3 regions of the Pseudoflavonifractor phocaeensis genome follow, and region 3 is predicted to be linked to each of the others. Evidence: predicted binding sites of a transcription regulator. Region 3 holds the regulator's gene; each other region holds the start of a gene.

The links. Region 3 encodes HrcA, which represses chaperone genes, less so after heat shock. Its sites were predicted from a motif close to TGTTAGCACTCNNNNNNNNNGAGTGCTAACA; they were not measured.
Region 1: a site for HrcA is predicted at 3,274-3,304, ahead of htpG (molecular chaperone HtpG). Genes of this name have one in related genera too.
Region 2: a site for HrcA is predicted at 4,070-4,100, ahead of AAEU42_RS00510 (co-chaperone GroES). Genes of this name have one in related genera too.

The regions. Positions count from the first base shown of each region.
Region 1 covers NZ_JBCDMT010000002.1:295,417-302,900, reverse strand. The annotation lists gene AAEU42_RS03495 (HU family DNA-binding protein) at 11-328, shown strand; gene AAEU42_RS03490 (RNA-binding S4 domain-containing protein) at 501-743, shown strand; gene AAEU42_RS03485 (pyridoxamine 5'-phosphate oxidase family protein) at 799-1,296, opposite strand; gene htpG (molecular chaperone HtpG) at 1,318-3,231, opposite strand; gene AAEU42_RS03475 (hypothetical protein) at 3,361-5,259, opposite strand; gene AAEU42_RS03470 (TIGR00282 family metallophosphoesterase) at 5,401-6,180, shown strand; gene AAEU42_RS03465 (metallophosphoesterase family protein) at 6,771-7,484, shown strand, end outside.
Region 2 covers NZ_JBCDMT010000001.1:97,137-104,620, forward strand. The annotation lists gene AAEU42_RS00485 (SPFH domain-containing protein) at 1-48, opposite strand, end outside; gene AAEU42_RS00490 (NfeD family protein) at 96-536, opposite strand; gene AAEU42_RS00495 (THUMP domain-containing class I SAM-dependent RNA methyltransferase) at 710-1,843, shown strand; gene AAEU42_RS00500 (WG repeat-containing protein) at 1,846-2,973, shown strand; gene AAEU42_RS00505 (diacylglycerol/lipid kinase family protein) at 2,978-3,937, shown strand; gene AAEU42_RS00510 (co-chaperone GroES) at 4,148-4,432, shown strand; gene groL (chaperonin GroEL) at 4,585-6,210, shown strand; gene AAEU42_RS00520 (magnesium transporter CorA family protein) at 6,416-7,333, shown strand.
Region 3 covers NZ_JBCDMT010000001.1:378,058-385,541, forward strand. The annotation lists gene AAEU42_RS01895 (phospholipid carrier-dependent glycosyltransferase) at 1-925, opposite strand, end outside; gene dnaJ (molecular chaperone DnaJ) at 985-2,154, opposite strand; gene dnaK (molecular chaperone DnaK) at 2,220-4,085, opposite strand; gene grpE (nucleotide exchange factor GrpE) at 4,319-4,885, opposite strand; gene hrcA (heat-inducible transcriptional repressor HrcA) at 4,923-5,984, opposite strand; gene AAEU42_RS01920 (MATE family efflux transporter) at 6,599-7,484, opposite strand, start outside.

The DNA of each region.
Region 1 (7,484 bases), on a different contig from region 3:
CCTTAAGTATATTTGGCGGTCCGCCGCCGAGAAAAAACAGGAGGAAACGAACATGAATAAAGCTGAACTCATCAACGCCGCCGCCGAGAAGGCCGGCCTGTCCAAGAAGGATACCGAGGCCGCTGTCAATGCCGCCATTGAGGCCATTGCCGACTGCCTGGCTTCCGGCGACAAGGTGCAGCTGGTCGGCTTTGGCGCCTTCGAGGTGAAGTGCCGCGCCGCCCGCATCGGCCGTAACCCCAAGACCAAGGAGCAGATCAACATCCCCGCCTCCAAGGTCCCCGTCTTTAAGCCCGGCAAGGCTCTGAAGGACGCCGTGGCGAAATAAGTTCGCTTGCATATCGAACCGGCCCCGGGGTGACCCGGGGCCGGTTTTTTAATATTCCCGAAAGAGCCGGGGGATAAAGTAGTTTTTCTACGTCTTTTACTCTGCCCACACCTTTTTGCTTTTCTCCCCGGCGAATTTTGTGGTACAATAACGGTAAAAACGAGGTGATTCTATGCGCTTGGACAAATGGCTGAAAAATTCCCGGCTCATCAAGCGGCGCACCGTGGCCAACGAGGCCTGCGACGCCGGCCGGGTCACCGCCAACGGCCGCCCGGTGAAGGCCTCCTACGAGGTCAAGCCCGGCGACCTGTTGGAGCTGAAGTTCGGGGAGCGGACCGTGAAGGTGAAGGTCCTCTCCACCCCCGAGATCGTGGGGAAGGCGGATGCGGTGGCCCTCTACGAGGAAGTGCGGTAAAAAAAGCCTGTGTGATGAAATCACACAGGCTTTTTTATGGATCGATCCGCCCCTGTTACCCCTCTTGTCCCTTTCCGGTCAGCTCAAGGGCCTCTTTCCCGGTCATGTGGTCCACCTGCATTTCCAGCACGCAGAGGGCTCCCCACCCCCGGTCGATGACCCCTTCCCGGTGGGCGTCGGTATCCTCCGGGGCATATTTGACGGCCAGCTTTTCCACGGCCGCCCGCTTTTCCGGCCCCTCTTCCATCACCCTGAGCTGTCCGAATACGATGACGCTTCTGAAATAGGTGGTGTATTCCGCCGGGACGATCTGGTCCTGGTCCACGACGCAGAAAGAGGCCTTCGGGTTTCTTTGGAGGGCGTCCAGCTTGTGGCCGCTTTTGGCGCAGTGGAAATAGAGCTTCCCGCCGTCATACACGTAGCTGATGGGCACGGCATAGGGATAGCCGTCGTCCCCCGACAGGGCCAGCACGCCGGACAGGGCCCGGTCCAGGACGGCGGCGGCCTCCTCCCGGGATAGGGCCTGGTTTTTTCTGCGCATTTCCCGAAACATAAAGCACCCTTTTCCTTTCTTTTACACCATCAGCGAACAGACCAGCTCGGTGTACTTCCCCGTATCCTCCACCGGCAGCCCGGCGATGATAAGGGCCTGGTCGTAGAGCAGCTCGGCGTACTTCTTCGCCTTCTCCGGGTCCTGCCCCACGGCCTGGGCCAGAGCCCCATACACGGGGGAGTCGGCGTTGAGCTCCAGCACCCGCTGGGCCTTGATGGCGCCCTCTCCCGCCTCCATGCGCTGGAAGTACTTCTCCATCTCCAGGGACACCCCGCCCTCCGCGGTCATGCACACGGGGGCGGATTTCAGCGCCTTGGAAAGGCGCACGTCAAAGACCTTGTCCCCCAAGGCCTCCTTCACGAAGTCCAGCACCGGCTTGTTGGCCTCGGCCTTCTTCTCGTTCTCCGCCTTCTCCTCCTCGCTCTCGGGGAGGGCGTCGGCGGCCCCGGCGTCCTTGAAGGGCTTCTCGCCGTATGCGCCAAGGGTCTGGGCCACGAACTCGTCCACCTCGTCGGTGAAATAGAGGATCTCATACCCCCGGTCCAGCACCCGCTCGCCCTGGGGCAGGCCCTTGGCCTTGTCCAGGCTCTCGGCGGAGAGATAGAAGATGGACTGCTGGTCCTCCTTCATCCGCTCCTGGTACCCGGCCAGGGCGGTCAGCTCCTCCCCGGCGGAGGAGGGGAAGAGCAGCAGGTCTTGAAGCAGGTCCTTGTGGGCGCCGTAGTCGCTGACGGCCCCGTACTTGAGCTGCCGGGAAAAGGCCTTCCAGAACTTGAGGTAGGTCTCCTTCTCCTCCTTCTGGAGCTTCATCAGCTCCGCCTTCACCTTTTTCTCCACGGTGCTGGCGATGATGCGCAGGGCCCGGGTGTGCTGCAGGGTCTCCCGGGAGATGTTCAGCGGCAGATCGGGGGAGTCCACGATGCCCTTGACAAAGCTGAAATAGTCGGGCACCACGTCGGGGCACTTGTCCATGATGAGCACCCCGGAGGAGTAGAGCTGAAGCCCCTTCTCATAGTCCTTGCTGTAATAGTCGAAGGGGGCGTGGGCAGGGATGAAGAGGAGGGCCTTGTACTCCATCTGGCCCTCGGCGGCGATGTGGATCACCGCCAGAGGGTCCTCCCAGTCCCCGAACTTCTCCTTGTAGAACTGGTTGTACTCCTCCCGCGTCACCTGGCTCTTGGGCCGCTGCCACAGGGGCACCATGGAGTTGAGGGTCTCCACCTCGGTGTAGCTCTCGTACTCAGGCTTGTAGTCCTCCGGCGCGTCGGCGGGCTTCTCCTTCTGGCGGGACTTGGTCATCTCCATGCGGATGGGGGTGTGGACATAGTCGGAATACTTCTTCACAAGGCCCTGGAGGCGGTACTGCTCCAAGTACTGGCCGTAGTCCTCCTCCTCGGTGTCCGCCTTGATGTGGAGGATCACCTCGCTGCCCACGTCCGCCTTCTCGCAGGGCTCCACGGTGTAGCCGTCGGCGCCGTTGGACTTCCACTCCCAGGCCTCGTCGGAGCCGTAGGCCCTGGAGCGCACCGTCACGGCGTCGGCCACCATAAAGGCGGAGTAGAAGCCCACGCCGAACTGGCCGATGATATCCACCCCCTCGGCGGCCTCCCCCTTGTCCATCTCCTGCTTGAACTGGAAGGAGCCGCTGCGGGCGATGGTGCCCAGGTTTTTCTCCAGCTCCTCCTTGGTCATGCCGATGCCGTTGTCGGTGATGGTGAGGGTGCGGCTGTCCCTGTCGGGGGTGATCACGATCTGGAAATCCGACCGGTTCAGCCCCACCTTGTCGTCGGTGAGGGCCTTGTAGGCCAGCTTGTCCACCGCGTCGCTGGCGTTGGAGATGAGCTCCCGGAGGAAGATCTCCTTGTGGGTGTAGATGGAGTTGATCATCAGATCGAGCAGCCGCTTGGATTCCGCCTTGAATTGCTTCTTCGCCATGGGTGATTCCTCCTATATGAAAGTAAATTTATAAAAACATAGCGTTAGCACTCTTTTCTCCAGAGTGCTAACGCTATGATAGTCCTTCGTGTCATAAATTTCAAGGGGGTTCCCAAAAAGTTTACAATTTCACGTGCCTTTGTACAAAGCGTCGTCCAGGGGACAGACGTATTCCAGCGTCCGCTCCGGGGTATAGCGGTAGACCTCAAACCGCAGGGTGCCGTCGGGAGCGGCGAAGCCGGCCCAAATGCAGTCGTGGTACTCATCCTGAAGATTGCCTATGTTCCCCATATACTCGGAGGCCTGACAACCCAAGGTTTCATTCACGTCCAGGTACACCAGTTCCCCGCCCTTGAGGTCGTAGATGCCGATGCCTCTCGCCTTCCCCTGGAGGTAGACCACGATTTCCGGGTCGCCCCCGCCGTCCAGGTCGTGTTCCTCCGTCATGGTGGGCACCTCCAGCCTGACCTGGGGCGTCCCGGTGTCGTCCGGGGCGGTGTAGCGGATCAGGGTGCTCCCCGGCACGATGCTGACCTCCTCCCGGGTCCAATTCCCAATCATCTCCCCGCTCCGGTGGACGTCCACCGCCAGGGCCTTCACGGTGTCGTACTGGTTTAGGCCGCCGTCGATGTCCAGCCACTCCCAGCTTTTGAAGCCCAGGGCCCGGTCCCCCGCCGTCACCAGCAGGTTGGCCCAGAGGGCCCCGTGGATGCGCAGCTCGCTGTCCACGTAGGCCCCGCCGGCGATAATGTGGGGCGCCCGCTCCGGCGGGTCCGCGGTGAAGACCGCCCCCACCTCGTAGACCCTGGCGTCCAGCTCGGGACGGGCCTGGACCTCCCGGAAGCCGGTGAGGGTCCAGGAGACGGTGACACCCCCCTCGTCCGGGAACATCTCGTCCAGGTTGGGGAACATCTGATCCAGATAGGCCTCCACCCCCTCCCGATAGGCGGCGTAGGCGGCCTCGTCGATCTCCCCGGCCGGGACGTCGTGCTGGGTGCGGACGCGCCGGTAGAGGGCCTCGTCCTCCACCCACACCCGGCCGCTGGGCAGGTGGCCCCCGCCGAAAATCTCCACGATGTTTTCCTCCAGGCTGGTGAAGAGGTGGACGGCGTCGTCCCCGGACCAGGCGCTCTGGCCCTTCTCTCCCAGGTAAAAGTCCAGAGTCCACACCACGTCGCTGTCCGAGCCGTTCATCGTCAGCCCGTCGTGGTCCAAGGGATGCTCCAGGGCGGAGCGCACGAGGCCCGCCAGCTCCTCTTCCGTGGGGGCGTTCTCCTCCGCCCCGGTCCAGGAGATGTGGCCGATGTCCTCCGCCTTCAGCCCCGTCAAAAGCTGGGCCAGGGTCTCCCCCTCCTCCATGGTGAAGGACTGGATGAGATACCGTCCCTCCTCCGCCCGGAGGGTGAGCACAGACCGGCTCCCGTCCTCCCTGGGCCGGGTCCACAGCCGGGCCCCGTTTTCGTCCCAAACCCCGCCTACGCAGGGAAAGGCGCCGGGGCCGAAGTCGCTGGTGAAGGTGTAATAGGCGCCGTAGTCCTCCAGATAGAATACCCCGTCGGTGTTCGTCAGCTCCGCCGTGGTGATTCCGGCGTAGCGCCGCAGGGTGTCGTCCACCGAGGAGCGTAGGATGCGGTGGGTGGGAACGGGCAGGTCGGTGACCCGGACCTCCTCCGTCCCCAGGTCCTCCCGCCACGGGAACCCCGGCAGGGCCGCCAGGGCGGCGAACTCCTGGGCGTCGGCCTCCCCCAGGGTGCCGTCACCGGGAAAGTAGCGCAGGAATTCCTGGAAGTTCAAATCCTCCGGGCGGTCGTAATAGCTGGTAAAGAAGCCGCTCACCGCCGTGGCGTAGGTTCCGTCCTCCCGCTCCTCCAGGGGGGAGAAAGCCTCGTTGACCCGATCGATCTCCTCCTGGGTCAGGGGCGTGCCCCCGCGATTGGCGGGCGGGGCAGTCTCCTCCGCCGGGGCGGCCTTGCACCCGGCCAGCAGGGCCAGGGCGCAGATCAGCGCAAGCACTCTTTTTTTCATCATTCATCCACTCCTCTGCCCACAGTGTAACAGAATTTTCCGTTCCAGTCCTTGCGGGGAGTTTACGATTCGGTGACGAGTGGTAACGATTGCGCTTTCGGGCAAAATCTCTTATAATGTACCTGATAGAATGGAGGAAAAAGAATGCTGTTACATCTTCTGGCCGTGGGCGACGTGGTGGGCGATCCCGGCCTTGACTGCCTGGCCCGGCACCTGCGCACCCTGAAAAAGCTGAAGGCCGTGGATTTCACCGTGGTCAACGGGGAAAACGCCTCCGGCGTGGGCATCACCCCCCGGCAGGCCCAGGACATCTTCGACGCGGGGGCCGACGTCATCACCCTGGGCAACCACACCTGGAACCGGCTCCAGATCGCCGACTTTCTGGAGGAAAACCGGTATATCCTCCGCCCCGCCAACTACACCAACCGGGTCCCTGGCCGGGGCTTCGGCGTTTTTGACGGCCCCAGGGGCCTGCGGATCGGGGTGCTAAACCTCATCGGCCGATGTGAGATGGACTCCAACTTCGACAACCCCTTCACCGTGGCCGACGCCGCCCTGAAGGCCATGGACACTGACCTTGTGGTGGTGGACTTCCACGCCGAGGCCACCAGCGAGAAGGGGGCCATGGGCTACTATCTGGACGGCCGGGTCCAGGCGGTGTGGGGCACCCACACCCACGTGCCCACCGCCGACACCCAGATCCTTCCACAGGGGACGGGCTTCGTCACCGACCTGGGTATGACCGGCCCCGCCCGCTCCGTGCTGGGCATCCGCCCGGATCAGGCCGTCAACCGCTTCCTGGGCGGCCTTCCCGTCCGGTACGAGGCCGCGGGCGGCGCCTGCAAGCTGGAGAGCGTCCTCTTCACCATCGACAGCGAGCGTAAGGTCTGCGTCGGGGCGGAGCGGGTGGATATCCACGGGTGAGGGGGGTGCCTTTCATAAAAGGTTTTCCGCCCCGGAGGCGGCACCTTCCGGGGGGCGTTTCGACGTGCTCCCCCAAGCCCCCCGCTCAACGGCCAGCCAAGGGGGGCCCCGAGAACCCGAGGAACCCCCGTCACCTTACTCCGTAACGGGGCCGGGGTTCGCAGGTCTTAGGCTTCCCCTGGGGGAAGCTGTCTGCGAAGCAGACTGATGAGGGGAACTTAACGTTTCGCAGAGCCTTTCGTGTTTTCCCCAGTTCCCCTCATCCGTCAGCCTGACCGGCTGCCACCTTCCCCCGAGGTGAAGGCCAAAGGCCACACTGTATCAAGAAACTGTCAGTGGCCGAGCGGCGCTAGGGGAACCACGGGTCGCACAGACGCTCCCGTGCTTTTCCCCCTGTCAACGGGCAGTAAACCTTCTACTAGGAAGGGAATCTGCGAGCAGGTTAGCACCCAAGATTTTTCTTTGGGGGTCTGGGGGAGGTTTCTTTTCCTCGGAAAAAGAAACCTCCCCCAGATTTACGCACGTCCCGACGAGCAATCAGTTATCAACCAAACGGGTATTTCACCCATTGACCAGAAAGAAGGTGCCCCATGCTTCATATCCTCCACGCCGCCGACCTCCACCTGGACGCCCCCTTCGCCGCCCTGACGGCGGAGCAGGCCCGCCAGAGGCGGGCGGAACAGCGGCTTTTATTGGACGCTCTGGCCGACACCGCCATTGAGCGGGGGGCCGATTTAGTACTGCTCTCCGGCGACCTGCTGGACTCGGGCCAGACCTACCGGGAGACCGCCCAGGCCCTGGCCTCCGCCCTGGGCCGCGTCCCCGCGCCGGTGCTTATCGCCCCCGGCAACCACGATTTCTACACTCCCTCCTCCCTCTACGCCGCCGCCTTCTGGCCCAAAAACGTCCTCATTTTTAAAGAGAGCCGCCTCCAGTCGGTGGACCTGCCCGCCTGCACCGTCTACGGCGCCGCCTTCACCGCCCCCTTCCGGGACGACTCCCCCCTGGCGGGCTTCCACGCCCCCCAGGGGGACAAGCCCGCCGTCATGGTCCTCCACGGCGACGTGGAGGGCACGGGCCGCTACTGCCCCATCCGCCGGGAGGACATCGCCGCCAGCGGCCTTACTTATCTGGCCCTGGGCCACATCCACGCCTGCTCCGGCCTGCAAAAGGAGGGGTCTGTCTCCTGGGCCTACCCCGGCTGTTCCGAGGGCCGGGGCTTCGACGAGCTGGGGGACAAGGGGGCGCTGTGGGTCACCATCGACGGCGGTGGGGTCACGGCGGATTTCCTCCCCCTGGCCCGC
Region 2 (7,484 bases), 280 kb from region 3:
GATCAGGATGACCAGTACGATGAGCATAATGGAAGAAATGGACGGCATGTTGACGACTCCTTTCCAACTTTGGGCCGCGATATGCGGGGCGGCCCTCATTTCTGCACAGGGGCAACGAAGAGTTTGACCCCTTCGATGCGCAGGACGGTGACGGTTTCGCCGGCGGGGATGACGTGGTCGTCATCGCTGCGGGCGGTCCAGGTGACACCGCACACGGCCACGGCGCCCTGCCCCTTCAAATTGTCGATCTCCTCGGTGACCACGGCCTCTTTACCGATGGCCCGGTCGGCGTTGGTGGCCACGTTCTTGGGGGTCATGTATTTGCCGGCCAAGGGCCGCATCAGCGCCAGGGCAACGGCGGACACCACCAGGAAAATACCAATCTGGATCCACACGCTGTCCGTGAAGAAAGTGGACAGCAGAGCCACCAAGGCTCCAGCGGCAAACCAGATGGAGATCAATCCCACGGTGGCGGCCTCTACCAAAGCAAAGAGGATGAGGAGGCCCAACCAGACCACGCTGGGAAGCCAGGGCATGCTGATCAACTCCTTTCATACTTGATAGTCTAGCATAAAGGTACGGAAAAGGAAAGTAAAATGTTTGCCAAACCGGGCCAAAACTAGTATAATGATAGGAAATCATGTTTGGCGTGGATTTTTGGGAACATTATTATGGTTCCTTTCGTCTAAACAAAAAGGAGGAAGCCCCCTTGGAACATCTCACCCTGGCCGTCCCCACCCTTTTCGGTCTGGAGGGACTGTGCGCCGACGAGCTGCGCCGTCTGAATTTTGAACAGGTCCAGGCGGAAAACGGCCGGGTGCTGTGCTCCGCCCAGGCCGGGGACATCGCTCGGGCCAACCTGAACCTGCGCACCGGCGAGCGGGTGCTTATCCGACTGGGCCGCTTCCCGGCCGACAGCTTCGACGCCCTCTTCGAGGGGACCAGGGCCCTGCCCTGGGAGCGGTTCATCCCCCAGGAGGGGGCCTTCCCGGTGAAGGGCCACTGCCTGGACTCCGCCCTCCACGCCGTCCCCGCCTGCCAGTCCATCGTGAAGAAGGCGGTGGCTGCCTGGCTGGGCGGGAAGTACGGGCTGGAGACCCTGCCCGAGACGGGGGCAGTGTATCAAATCCAGTTCTCCATCATGAAGGACGTGGCGGAGCTCTTCCTGGACACCACCGGTCCCGGCCTCCACAAGCGGGGCTACCGGGCGGTGGGGGTGGCCGCTCCCCTCAGGGAGACTTTGGCCGCCGGGATGGTGCTCCTCTCCCGCTACCGGGGGAAGGACCCCTTCCGGGACCCCTTCTGCGGCTCTGGCACCATCGCCATCGAGGCCGCCCTCATTGCCCGGAACCGGGCCCCGGGGCTGGAGCGTTCCTTCTCCGCCCAGCGGTGGAAGTGGCTGCCCTCCCAGACCTGGCTGGACGCCGCCGGAGAGGCCATGGACAAGGAGTATGACGGGGTGTATGATATCTGGGGCGGGGACGTCGATCCCCAGGCCGTGGCCATCGCCCGGAGCAACGCCGAGAAGGCGGGGGTGGAGGGCGACGTCCGCTTCGAAGTGGCGGACGCCGGACAGTTTCACCCGGCGGAGCCCACTGGCCGGGTGGTGACCAACCCGCCTTACGGCGAGCGCATCATGGAGCACCGGGAGGCGGAAGGGCTTTACGCCGCCTTCGGCCAGGCCTGGCAGGAGGTGCCCGCCGGGTGGAGCCTCTACCTGCTGTCCTCCCATACGGAGTTCGAGCGGACCTTCGGCAGGCAGGCGGACAAGAAGCGGAAACTTTACAACGGGATGCTCAAATGCGACCTGTTTCAATATTTGGGAAAGAAAAAGGGGAGATAGTGATGAAGCGGACAAGACCTCTGGCGGCACTGGCGCTGTGCGTGTGCCTGCTCCTCTCCTGCCTGCCGGGCGCTTCGGCCCTCCAGATCCACGGATACAGCGAGGGCTTTGCCCAGGCGGAGGAGGACGGGAAGTGGGGCTTCGCCGGCCCGGACGGGACCGTGGCCATCCCCCTCCAGTATAATTCCGTGGTCTCCTTCTCCTTGGGGATGGCCGCGGTGAACCTGAACGGCCGGCTGGGGGTCATCCGCCCCGACGGAAAGTATCTCATCGAGCCGGAGTACGACACCCTGATGCCCGCGGGCTATGGGCTGTACATCGCCCAGAAGGGGGGCGGCTGGGGGGTGGTCAGCGTCCTGCCCTACCAGAGCGCCGCCGGAAAAAAGACCAACCAGATCTACCCTCTGATCTACGACAGCGTGGAGGTGGGCAAGAGCGGCGGGCTGGACGCCCTGATCCTCACCGCCCAGGACGGAGGCAAGACCGTGGTCCCCCTGTATCAGCTCCCGGGCCAGCTGGCGGCCCTGGGGGTGGAGGGGAGCCAGTTCCCCCTCACCCGGGGCAAACTGCCCTCCTTCTCCGACGTGAAGGGGAAGGACTGGTTCTCCCTGTGGGTGGATATCGCCTACAACACCGGCATCATGGCGGGCACGGGCGGCACCTCCTTCGAGCCGGGCCGGGCCGTCACCGTGGCCGAGGCCATCCAGATGGCGGCCAACATGGAGAGCCGCTACCGGGGGGACGACTTCCACACCACCTCCCACGTCAGCAACCCCTGGTACAACTCGGCGGTGAGCTACTGCCAGGCCAGCGGCATCATCACGGCGGACCAGTTTGACAGCTACACCCGGCAGATCACCCGCCGGGAGCTGGCCCAGGTCTTTGCCGCCACCAGCCTGGCCAAGAGCCTGACCGAGCGCAACAGCCTGACCAGAGTGAAGGCCGCCGTGGGGGACGTGTCCGCCGCGGACCCCGCCGCTCCGGCTATCTGGGGGCTCTACGCCAAGGGGATCCTCACCGGCGTGGACGGTTCCCTCTCCTACCGCCCCGACGACGCCGTCACCCGTTCCGAGGCCGCCGCCCTGGCCTCCCGTCTGGCCCGCCCGGAACAGCGGGTGGACCTCTTCTGAGCGGATGAGGCATATCTTTATCATCAATCCCTCCGCAGGCCGGAAAAACAGCGCCCACAAGCTCTTGGAGCGTGTGGACGCCGTTTTTTCGCCGGGGGAGTATGAGGCCGCCTATACCGCCGGGGAGGGGGACGCCCGGGCCCTGGCGGAACGGGCCGTGGCCCTGGGGGAGCCCGTCCGCCTTTACGCCTGCGGCGGGGACGGGACGCTGAACGAAGTGGTGAACGCCGCCGCGGGGCGGGACTGGGCGGCGGTGACCAACGTGCCCATGGGCACCGGCAATGATTTTCTGCGTGTGTTCGGCCCGGAGGGGCGCGGGCGGTTCACCGACCTGGCCGCCCTCCGGGACGGGCCCCAGGCCGGGGTGGACCTGATGGACTGCAACGGCCTTCTGGGGCTGGACGTGGTGTGCGCGGGCGTGGACGCACGGGTGGCCGCCGAGGTTCACCGCTTTAAGCGCCTGCCCGTGGTGGGCGGGTCTCTGGCCTACATCCTCTCCCTGGTGGCCGAGGTGGCCAAGGGTATCACCCGGCCCATGACGGTGGATATGGGCCCCATCCATTACAGCGGCCCCGTGGCCATCCTCTGCGTCTGCAACGGCAGGTACTACGGTGGCGGCTTCTGCCCGGTGCCCGAGGCCCAGCCCGACGACGGGGTGCTTGACATGCTCCTGGTGGGGGACATCGGGCGGCTGGCCTTCGGCCGGTATGTGGGCAGGTACGCCGCGGGCCGCTACCGGGAGTGTCCCGAGCTCATTCAGGCCTGGCATGGGGACGCCGTCACCTTTTCGGCTGGGGAGAAAATCACCGTGGTGGTGGACGGGGAAGTCCTGCGGGACACCTCTTTTACCCTGCGGCTGTCGGAGAAGAAGGTGAACTTCTTCTACCCCCGGGACGTCTTTTGGCGTGAAAGTTCACAGACTGCTAACAATTTGGTTGGGGCTGTTTCTGAAAACGGGAGATAAAGCAAGAAAATAAAAGTGAGAAATAGATTGGCGGATATATTTTTGAACAGATCCTATTTTTGAGCTATTTTTTTTGAAAATAGGGAAAATAAGACTTGCCAAATTTGGCAAGCGAGGCTATTATAATAAGCGTGTTAGCACTCCAGTGAAATGAGTGCTAACACGCTGACTTCGTTAAATAAGAAAAAATGATATAAGGAGGAACCCAAAATGAAACTGATGCCTTTGGGAGACCGCGTGATCATCAAGATGATGGAGGCTGAGGAAAAGACCAAGGGCGGCCTGATCCTCACCGGCAGCGCCAAGGAGAAGCCGGAGGTGGCCGAGGTCATCGAGGTGGGCCCCGGCGGCCTGGTGGACGGCAAGGAAGTCAAGATGACCGTCAAGAAGGGCCAGAAGGTCATTACCAGCAAGTACTCCGGCACCGAGGTCAAGGTGGACGGGGAAGAGTACACCATCGTGCGCCAGGGCGACATTCTGGCCGTGGTGGAGTAAGCCGCACCTAGTAAAGCTTCCGCAGGGTGAGCGGGGCCGGCCGGTTGTGCCGGACAGGATTTTGCGCCGCGTTCCCCTCATCAGTCTGGCCGTTGGCCAGCCAGCTTCCCCCAGGGGAAGCCAAACGATAAAAATTTGGAGGTAATGCCATTATGTCTAAGATCATTTCCTACGGCGAGGATGCCCGCCGCGCGCTCCAGCGGGGCGTGGACCAGCTGGCCGACACCGTGAAGATCACCATGGGCCCCAAGGGCCGCAACGTGGTGCTGGATAAGAAGTACGGCTCTCCCCTCATCACCAACGACGGCGTGACCATCGCCAAGGAGATCGAGCTGGCCGACCCCATGGAGAACATGGGCGCCCAGCTGGTGAAGGAAGTCGCCACCAAGACCAACGACGTGGCCGGCGACGGCACCACCACCGCCACCCTGCTGACCCAGGCCATCGTCCGGGAGGGCCTGAAGAACCTGGCCGCCGGCGCCAACCCCATGGTCATGAAGAAGGGCATCAAGGCCGCCGCCGACGCCGCCATCGCCGAGATCAAGAAGAACTCCAAGAAGGTCAAGGGCACCGAGGACATCGCCCGCGTGGGCGCCATCTCCTCCGGCGACGAGACCATCGGTCAGCTCATCGCCGAGGCCATGGAGAAGGTGGGCTCTGACGGCGTCATCACCGTGGAGGAGTCCAAGACCGCCGAGACCTACTCCGAGGTGGTTGAGGGCATGCAGTTCGACCGGGGCTACGTCACCCCCTATATGGTCACCGACACCGAGAAGATGGAGGCCGTCCTGGACGATCCCATCATCCTCATCACCGATAAGAAGGTCTCCTCCGTCCAGGACCTGCTGCCCCTGCTGGAGCAGGTGGTGCAGTCCGGCAAGAAGATGCTCATCATCGCCGAGGACGTGGAGGGCGAGGCTCTGAACACCCTCATCGTCAACAAGCTGCGCGGCACCCTGAACGTGGTGTGCGTCAAGGCCCCCGGCTACGGCGACCGCCGCAAGGAGATGCTCCAGGACATCGCCGTCCTCACCGGCGGTACCGTCATCAGCGAGGAAGTGGGCCTGGAGCTGAAGGCCGCCACCATGGATATGATGGGCCGGGCCAAGCAGGTGAAGGTCAACAAGGAGAACACCATCATCGTCGGCGGCGTGGGCAAGAGCGCCGACATCAAGGCCCGGGTGGGCCAGATCAAGTCCCAGATCGCCGAGACCACCTCCGACTACGACCGTGAGAAGCTCCAGGAGCGGCTGGCCAAGATGGCCGGCGGCGTGGCCGTCCTCCGTGTGGGCGCCGCCACCGAGACCGAGATGAAGGAGAAGAAGCTCCGCATCGAGGACGCCCTGAACGCCACCCGCGCCGCCGTGGAAGAGGGCATCGTGGCCGGCGGCGGCACCGCCTACGTGGACGCCATCCCCGCCGTGGAGAAGCTGCTCAAGGGCGCCGAGGGCGACGAGAAGACCGGCGTGTCCATCGTGGCCGCCGCCCTCACCGAGCCCATCCGCCAGATCGCCGCCAACGCCGGTGTGGACGGCTCCGTGGTGCTGGAGAAGGTCAAGAGCTCCGGCAAGGCCGGTTACGGCTATGACGCCCTCCACGAGGATTACTGCGACATGCTCAAGGCCGGTATCGTGGACCCCACCAAGGTGACCCGCTCCGCCCTGGAGAACGCCGCCTCCATCGCCGCCGTGCTGCTGACCACCGAGGCCCTGGTGGCCGACAAGCCCGAGCCCCCCGCTCCCGCTCCCGCCGCTCCCGACATGGGCGGCATGTACTAAGCAAAAGCATTTCGAAGGCCCGCCGGGAAACCGGCGGGCCTTTTTTGCCCGTATTACCGGCCCGGGGGTGGGGAGGAAGGCGGCAAATTTGAAGCGGCAGGGACGTGGCGGCCCCCTAGCCCGGACTTCTCGTAGACAGATCGGCGCCGCGGCGGTATGATAGGGCAGAACCCTATGAATGAAAAAGCGCACGGAGGCAGTACATATGAAAGAATTTTTGCTGAACACGATGCTGCGGAAACTGGAGAAGAATGACGCCAAAGAGGGTCAGAAATTGGTTTCTCTTATGACGGAAGAGGAGTTCAAAACGGAAGCCGCGGGGATACCGCATAAAAAGACGCTCCTGCATAATATGACCCAGATGGAATACTGCAAGGCAGAACTGTTTGGCTCGTGCATTCTGGGGACCCTTTCCCTGCCGGTCCTGAAGGACAGGGTGGAGGGCAGAGTCCGCTTTGGCTTTTACCTCTCGGAGACGAGGCTCTATCTGGTCGGCGATGTCGACCAGTTGGCGCACCTCGTCGGCCGCATGAAAGAAAACCAGTTTCCGGAGGAGCTTTCCATCCCCGGATTTTTTTGCTATCTCCTGAATTCATGGATCGACGGCGACGTGATTTTCCTGCAAAAAACGGAAGACGCCCTCTCCGCCCTCGAAGAGGGTCTGCTGGAAAAGATCCCGGACCATTTTTATAAGATGCTGATCCCCTACCGGAAGGATCTAATGGCCCTGCACTCCTATTATTACCAGATGATTAACCTGGGCGTCACGATCCGCTCCAACACCAATCAAATGCTCTCTGACGAGGAGTGCCTTGTGTACGGATACTTTTCGGACCGGGCGGAGCGGCTTCACAGCCACGTGGAGGCCCTGCGTGAGTATGTCCTTCAAATCCGGGAAATGCATCAAACGCAAATCCAAGTGAAACAGACCAAAACGATGAATCTGCTCACCGTCGTCTCGGCCATATTCCTTCCGCTGACACTGCTGGTGGGTTGGTACGGAATGAATTTTATCTATATGCCGGAGCTGAGATGGGCCTTTGGTTATCCCGGCGTTTTCGTCGTGGCGGTCCTTATCGTCTGCGTTGAGATCGTTCTTTTCAAGAAGAAAAAACTGCTGTGAGGATGAAAACATTACAGAACGGAATTTTGTGATATGAAAAACTGACGGATGGCAGCAAGAGAAGGGCGGGCAGCGGAAACGACGGAAAACGCTGTGAGGGAACGCAGGGGCCCCGGAAGGCCCGTTTCCCCGCTCCGGGAAGGTGTTCAGA
Region 3 (7,484 bases):
GCATTCCTACCCCGAAGAGGGTCCCCATGAACCGCCAGCCGAAGGGGGTCATACCGAAGAGACGGATGCCCAGGCCCAAGATCAGCTTGCCCAGGGGGGGATGGGTCACCTCGTAGGGGTAGACCCCGTCGATATGCTCCTTGGCGGTGCGGGCGTGGTAGATCTCGTCAAAGTAGGTGGAGTTGTGCCAGGTGGACTTGGCGGGCACCGTGGCGTCCACCGAGAAGAGGTCCCGGACCTCCGGAGCGGCGGCGGAGCCGTCGGCCAGGGCCCAGTTGAAGGGAACCGGGCGGCCGCTTTGATCCAAAAGGCAGAATTTGGACAGCTGAAGGTTGGCCTTCTCCGCTTTCCCGGTGATTCGAATAAAGCGGACGTTCTGGGGATTTTCCACGGTGACGTCGATCCACTTATACAGCTGGTTGTATTTCTGGGTCAGGGCGTAGCTGGGGTCATAGCCCTCGGCGTTGGCCCAGTACCAGCCGGTGACCTTGTCCGGATCGGCTCCATCCTCCCTGCGCTGCCACAGGGTGGACCAGTGGCCGCCGTCGGCGGAGATCTCCACGTTGTAGGCCCCCGTGCCCAGGCCGGAGTAGTAGCGGATGCCGGCGGCGTACACCGGGTCGCCCATGATCTCGATGGTGAGGGGGGCGCCCCCGGCGAACTCATAGACGCTCTGGGGGGCGGTGGTGTCCCCCAGCTGGAAGAAGGCGGTGGCGGCGTAGACCAGGGTGATGAGCAGGAGGGGCAGCCGGTCCTTCCGCTCCATGGGGTGGCACCTACCGGCAAAGGTGAGCCGGCGGGGCTGGGCGGATTTCTCCGCCGGGGCCAGGCCGCCCCGGGCCCCCCGGACGTAACGCAGGAGGAAGAGAAAGACGCAGCCCAGGACGGCCAGGGCAAAGAGGATGGAGGGGGTGATGTATCTCATAGGCGTGAACTCCCGGAAAGATAAAATAAGAGCGACCCCGGAAAGGGCCGCCCTCTATTTTATTTCTTTTTCTTGCGTTTGTCAAAAAATCCTTTGCCCCCGGTCTCCCCGGCGGCCTCGGCCTCCCCCATGGCGGCGGCGTAGGCCTTCAGGGCCTCCTTCTGCTCATGGCTGAGGGCGGTGGGGACCCGGACCCGGACAGTGACGAACTGGTCGCCCCGGCCCCGGCCGTTGACGGAGGGGATGCCCTTGCCCCGCAGCCGGAAGGTGGTGCCGGGCTGGGTGCCCTCGGGCATGGTGTACTCCACGTCCCCGTCGATGGTGGGGATGGTGAGCTTAGCCCCCAGGGCCGCCTGGGCGAAGGTGACGTTCTGTTCCAGGTAGACCGCCGTGCCGTCCCGGCGGAACTTGTCGCTGGGCTTGACGGTGACCGAGATCAGCAGATCCCCCGCCGGGCCGCCGTTCTTTCCGGCCCCGCCCTGGCCCCGCAGTGAGATGGCCTGGCCGTTGTCGATGCCCGCGGGGATGGAGACGGTGATCTTCCGCTGCTTGCGCACCTGGCCGGAGCCGTGGCAGTCGTGGCAGGGCTGGTGGATGATCTTGCCGCTGCCCTGGCAGCGGGAGCAGGGGGCGGAGGTGGCGAAGGTGAAGGCCCCGCCTCCCCGCTGGATGCGGATGGTGCCCGTGCCGTGGCAGTCGGGACAAACCTCCGCCGTGGTGCCCGCGGCGCAGCCGGAGCCCTTGCAGGTGTCGCAGGTCTCCGAGCGGGTGAGGACGATCTCCTTCTCGCAGCCGAAGGCCGCCTCCTCAAAGGTGATGGTGACGGCGGCCCGGAGGGTGTCCCCCTTCTTGGGGGCGTTGGGGTTGGCCCGCTGGGCCCCGCCGCCGAAGCCCCCGCCGAAGAAGGAGCCGAAGATATCGCCCAGGTCGATGTCCCCCATGTCGAAGCCGCCGAAGCCCCCGCCATAGCCGCCGGGGCCCCCCGCGCCGAAGTTGGGGTCCACCCCCGCGTGGCCGAACTGGTCGTAGCGGGAGCGCTTATCCTTGTCGGACAGGACCTCGTAGGCCTCGTTGATCTCCTTGAACTTGGTCTCGGCCACCTTGTCGTCGGGGTTCAGGTCGGGGTGGTACTGCTTGGCCAGCTTCCGGTAGGCCTTCTTCAGCTCGTCGTCGGAAGCCCCGCGGGAGACGCCCAGGACTTCGTAATAATCTCTTTTCTGTTCAGGCATGTATGCTCACCTCTTTACGGGAGAAACGGGCGGGTCCGGGACCCGCCCGTTTTTTCCTCACGGGATTATTTCTTGTCGTCGTCGTCCACAACGGTATAGTCGGCGTCCACCACGCCGTCATCGGCGGGGCCGGACTGGGGGCCGCCGGTGAACCCGGCGCCGCCCATGTCGGGGCCGGGCTGGGCGCCAGCCTGGCCGCCGGCCTGGTTATAGAGCTTCTCGGTGATGGGATAGAAGGCCTTGGACAGCTCCTCGGTGGCGGTCTTGATGGCGCCCGTATCAGTGCCCTTCAGGGCCTCCTTGAGCTTGTTCAGCGCGCCGTCCAGGGTGGACTTGTCGGCGGCGTCGATCTTGTCCTTGAGCTCCTCCAGAGTCTTTTCGGTCTGGTAGACCATCTGCTCGCCCTGGTTGCGGACCTCCACCTCTTCCTTCTTCTTGGCGTCCTCGGCGGCGAACTGCTCGGCCTCCTTGACGGCCTTCTCGATGTCGTCCTTGGACATGTTGGTGGAGGAGGTGATGGTGATGTGCTGCTCCTTGCCGGTGCCCATGTCCTTGGCGGTGACGTTGACGATGCCGTTGGCGTCGATGTCGAAGGCCACCTCGATCTGGGGCACGCCCCGGCGGGCGGGGGCGATGCCGTCCAGGTTGAACCGGCCCAGGGACTTGTTGTACTGGGCCATCTCACGCTCGCCCTGGAGCACGTTGACCTCCACGCTGGTCTGGTTGTCGGCGGCGGTGGTGAAGATCTGGCTCTTCTTGGCGGGGATGGTGGTGTTGCGCTCGATGAGCTTGGTGAACACGCCGCCCATGGTCTCGATGCCGAGAGACAGGGGGGTGACGTCCAGCAGCAGCAGGCCCTTCACGTCGCCCACCAGCACGCCGCCCTGGAGGGCGGCGCCCATGGCCACGCACTCGTCGGGGTTGATGCCCTTGAAGCCCTCCTTGCCGGTGAGCTTCTTCACCATGTCCTGGACGGCGGGGATGCGGCTGGAGCCGCCCACCAGCAGGACCTTGGACAGGTCGCCGGAGGAGAGGCCCGCGTCGGACATGGCCTGCTTCACGGGGCCGGAGGTGGCGTCCACCAGGTGGGCGGTCAGCTCGTTGAACTTGGCCCGGGTGAGGGTCAGGTCCAGGTGCTTGGGGCCGCTGGCGTCGGCGGTGATATAGGGCAGGTTGATGTTGGAGGAGGTGACGCCGGAGAGCTCGATCTTGGCCTTCTCGGCGGCTTCCTTCAAACGCTGCATGGCCACCTTGTCGCCGGAGAGGTCAATGCCGGAGTCCTTCTTGAACTCGGCCACCATCCAGTTCATCACGGCGGTGTCGAAGTCGTCGCCGCCCAGGCGGTTGTTGCCCGCGGTGGCCAGCACTTGGATGACCCCGTCGCCGATCTCCAGGATGGACACGTCGAAGGTGCCGCCGCCCAGGTCGTAGACCATGATCTTCTGGTCGGACTCCTTGTCGATGCCGTAGGCCAGGGCCGCGGCGGTGGGCTCGTTGATGATGCGCTTCACGTCCAGCCCGGCGATGCGGCCGGCGTCCTTGGTGGCTTGGCGCTGGGCGTCGGTGAAGTAGGCGGGGACGGTGATGACGGCCTCGGAGACGCTCTCGCCCAGGTAGGCCTCGGCGTCGCTTTTCAGCTTTTGGAGCACCATGGCGGAGATCTCCTGGGGGGTGTAGCTCTTGCCGTCAACGGTGACCTTGTAGTCGGAGCCCATCTCACGCTTGATGGAGGCCACGGTGCGGTCGGGGTTGGTGACGGCCTGGCGCTTGGCCACCTGGCCCACCATCCGCTCGCCCTCCTTGGAGAAGGCTACGACGGAAGGGGTGGTGCGGTTGCCTTCGGCGTTGGGGATGACGACGGCCTCGCCGCCCTCCATGACCGCCACGCAGGAGTTGGTGGTACCCAGGTCAATACCGATGATCTTAGACATATAAATTCCTCCAATAACAAAGTAAATTGTTTTATACAAAAGTATATGAAAATCGAAAGGTTCCCCTCATCCGTCACAGCTTCGCTGTGCCACCTTCCCCCAGGGGAAGGCTTAAGGGCTTCCCCTGGGGTCCAGCGGGCCTTAGCGATCGCTTAGGGCTGCTTGATGCAAGCCAAAGTCGTTGAAGCTGTCAGCCGCGGGCTGACTGATGAGGGGAGCCTTCCGGCGGGGGATCAGTTGGCCACCTTCACCATGGCGAAGCGGATCACCTTTTCGCCCAGGGTGAACCCGGCCTGAAAGACGTCCACGACCACGTTTTCGCCGTATTCCTCATCCTCCACGTGCATCACGGCGTTGTGAAAGGTGGGGTCGAAGCTCTGTCCCAGGGCGGGGATCTCCTGGACCCCCAGGGACTCCAGCGCCTTTTTCAGGCCGGTCATGGTCATCTCCACGCCCTTGGCGTAGGCCTCGTCACGGGTGTCCTGCTTCAATGCCCGCTCCAGATTGTCGTAGACGGGGAGGAGGGCCTTCACCGCGTCGGCCTTGGCGTCCGAGTAGATGGCCTCTTTTTCCTTCTGGCTACGTCGGCGGAAGTTGTCGTACTCGGCGGCCAGCCGGAGAAATTTGTCCTCCTGATCGGCCAGATTGGCCTTCAGGGTCTCCAGCTCCTCCAGCAGGGGATCGGGCCCTTCGGCGCCGGGGGTATCGGCCTGGATCTCGGCCTCAGGGGTCTGGACGGCCTCGTCCAAGGTCTGGTCCCCGGCCTCGGGGGCCTGCTTTTTGTTCTCTTTCTTACTCAAGAGATTCCCTCCTTGGTATTCTCGTGATAAAGCGGCGTCACTGCTCAGGATCGCCGGGGGGAAGCCCGCCTTGGCCGATGAGCCAGGTCAGCCCTCTGGCGAAATAGGACAGCCGTGCGGAGATTTTGGCGTAATCCATCCGGGTGGGGCCCACCACGCCGATCAGGCCCTTCATCCCGTCGCCCAGGTCATAGCTTGCCATGACCACGCTGGAATCTTTCAGCGCCTCGGCCACGTTCTCCGGGCCGATGACGATATCGGTGGGGCTGCCGGGGTCGACCCGGATGGGGAAGGGGCCGAACTCCTCGTCGGAAAGGAAGCTCATCAAGGGCTGGGCCTTTTCCAGGCTTTGGTACTCCGGGTGCTCCAGCAGGTTGGCGATGCCCGCGGTGTGGACCGGCCGCTTGGTCAGCTCGTCCAGGACCTCGGCTCCAAAGCGTACCACCAGCTCGATGAGGTCGTAGGCCTCACGCGTGGCGTGGCGGGCCACCCGGGCCAGCTCGGGGGTGAGCTCGGAGAGGGTCAGGCCGGTGAAACCGGTGTTCAGAAGGGTGCCCAGCATTTGAAGCTGGGATTCGCTCAGGTCCTCCGAGAGCCGGAAGAGCTTGTTGCGCACCACGTTGGAATCGGTCATCACCACCGCGATGAAAGCGTTTTGCTCCACCAGCAGCAGATCAAAGCGCCGGATGGTCATTTTCTCCGGCCCGGTGGCCAGGGCGAAAGCGGGGTACTGGGTGAGCTTGGCCACCACCCGGCCCGCCTCGTCGATGACCCGGTCCAGGGCCTTCATTTTCAGGTGGAGGGCCTCGTTGATCCGCTGGGTCTCCTGGATGGAGAGCTTGTAGTCTCCCATCAACTCGTTGACGTAGAGCCGGTAGCCCTTGGGGGAGGGCACCCGTCCGGCGGATGTGTGGGGCTGCTCCAGGTAGCCCTGCTCCTCCAGATCGGCCATCTCGTTGCGGATGGTGGCCGAGGATACGTCCAGCCGGGCCCATTCGGCCACCGCCTTGGAGCCCACCGGCTCGGCGTTCTGGACGTAGCTTTCGATGACGGCCCGGAGGATCTTCTTTTTTCGTTCGCTTAAGTCCAAGCCGCTCACCTCACAAAAAAGATTTTAGCACTCTATTCTCCTGAGTGCTAAAGATAATGTACCACCATGGACCGGGAAAGTCAATAGTTGGGGTTGTAAATAAAATGTGAATGATTTCAGGAAAATGCGGCAAAAAAACCGCCCCTTTCCGTGGCAAGGAAAGGGGCGGGGGTTAGCGGTAAGACGGTGGGATTGCCAACGGCGATAGTGGACGCCCGTGGCCGGGTGAAGGCCTATCAATTAGGCTTCCCCTGGGGGAAGCTGTCTGCGAAGCAGACTGATGAGGGGAACTTGTCGTTTGGCAGGGCCTTTCCCATTATCCCGAGTTCCCCTCATCCGTCAGCCCTTCGGGCTGCCACCTTCCCCCGAGGGGAAGGCTAAAAGACCAGGCTGTGTCAAGAACACGTCAGCGGCCGAGCGGCGCGAGAGGGACCACGGGTCGCACAGACGCACCCGTGCTTTTCCCCCCTAGCTTCGGGCAGTAGACTGTCTACTAGAAAGGGAATCTGCGACCAGGTCAGTATCCAAGACTTTTCCTCGGGAAAAGAAATGTCCCTCAGATTTACGCACGTTTGACGTGCAGTCGCTGAAAATCAACCGGGCTTTTCCCGAAAAAACGGTCCTTACGCCGCGGTTACATCCCGGATCCACGCCCCCGACTTCAGCCGGGCCATCCCGAAGAAGAACTTCACCACGTTCTCCAGAGAGATGCACAGGTACACCACCAGGATGCCCCAGTGGAACACCAGCCCGGCCAGGGCGGCCAGGGGAATGGACACGAACCACAGGGGGCTCAGGTCGATGATGGAGGCGGTGCGCACGTCCCCGCCGCCCCGGAGCACCCCCACTGTGTTGGTGGAGTTGAAGGAGCGCAGGGACAGGAAGGAGAAGGTGACCACCGACATCATGGTGGCGATGGAGGAGGCCTCCGGCGACAGGTGGAACATGGGGTAGAGCACCGGGCTGAAGAAGGTGAAGGTCAGGACGATCAATACCAGCCCCACGATCAGCCCGGCGAGAAAAGCCAGGGTGTCCAGGGTGAGGCCCACCTCATACACCGTGTCCCGCCGCCCTGCGCCAATCTCCCGGCCCACGATGATGGCGGCGGTGCCGGCAATGGCAAAGACCACCACCGTGGCCACCTTCTCGATGTTGCCCGAGATGCCGAAGGCCGCCAGGATGGCTTGGGAGCCCTCCATGTGGCCCATGATGGTGGGGTAGATGGCAGTGCCCAGGCCCCAGAGGGTCTCGTTGAGCACCACGGGGGTGGCATAGCGGAAGTACCGGGAGAGCATCTCCCCGCCGGGACGGAAAAGCTGGCTGGGCTTGACCCGGAAGCTCTTGTTGAGGCAGATATGGCCCACGGCGATGGCGCACTCCAGCATCCGGGAAATGAGGGTGGCCAGGGCGGCCCCCTGTACCCCCATGGCGGGGGCCCCCAGCTTGCCGAAGATGAACACCCAGTTGAGGAAGGTGTTGCTCACCATGGACACCACCAGGATGTACAGG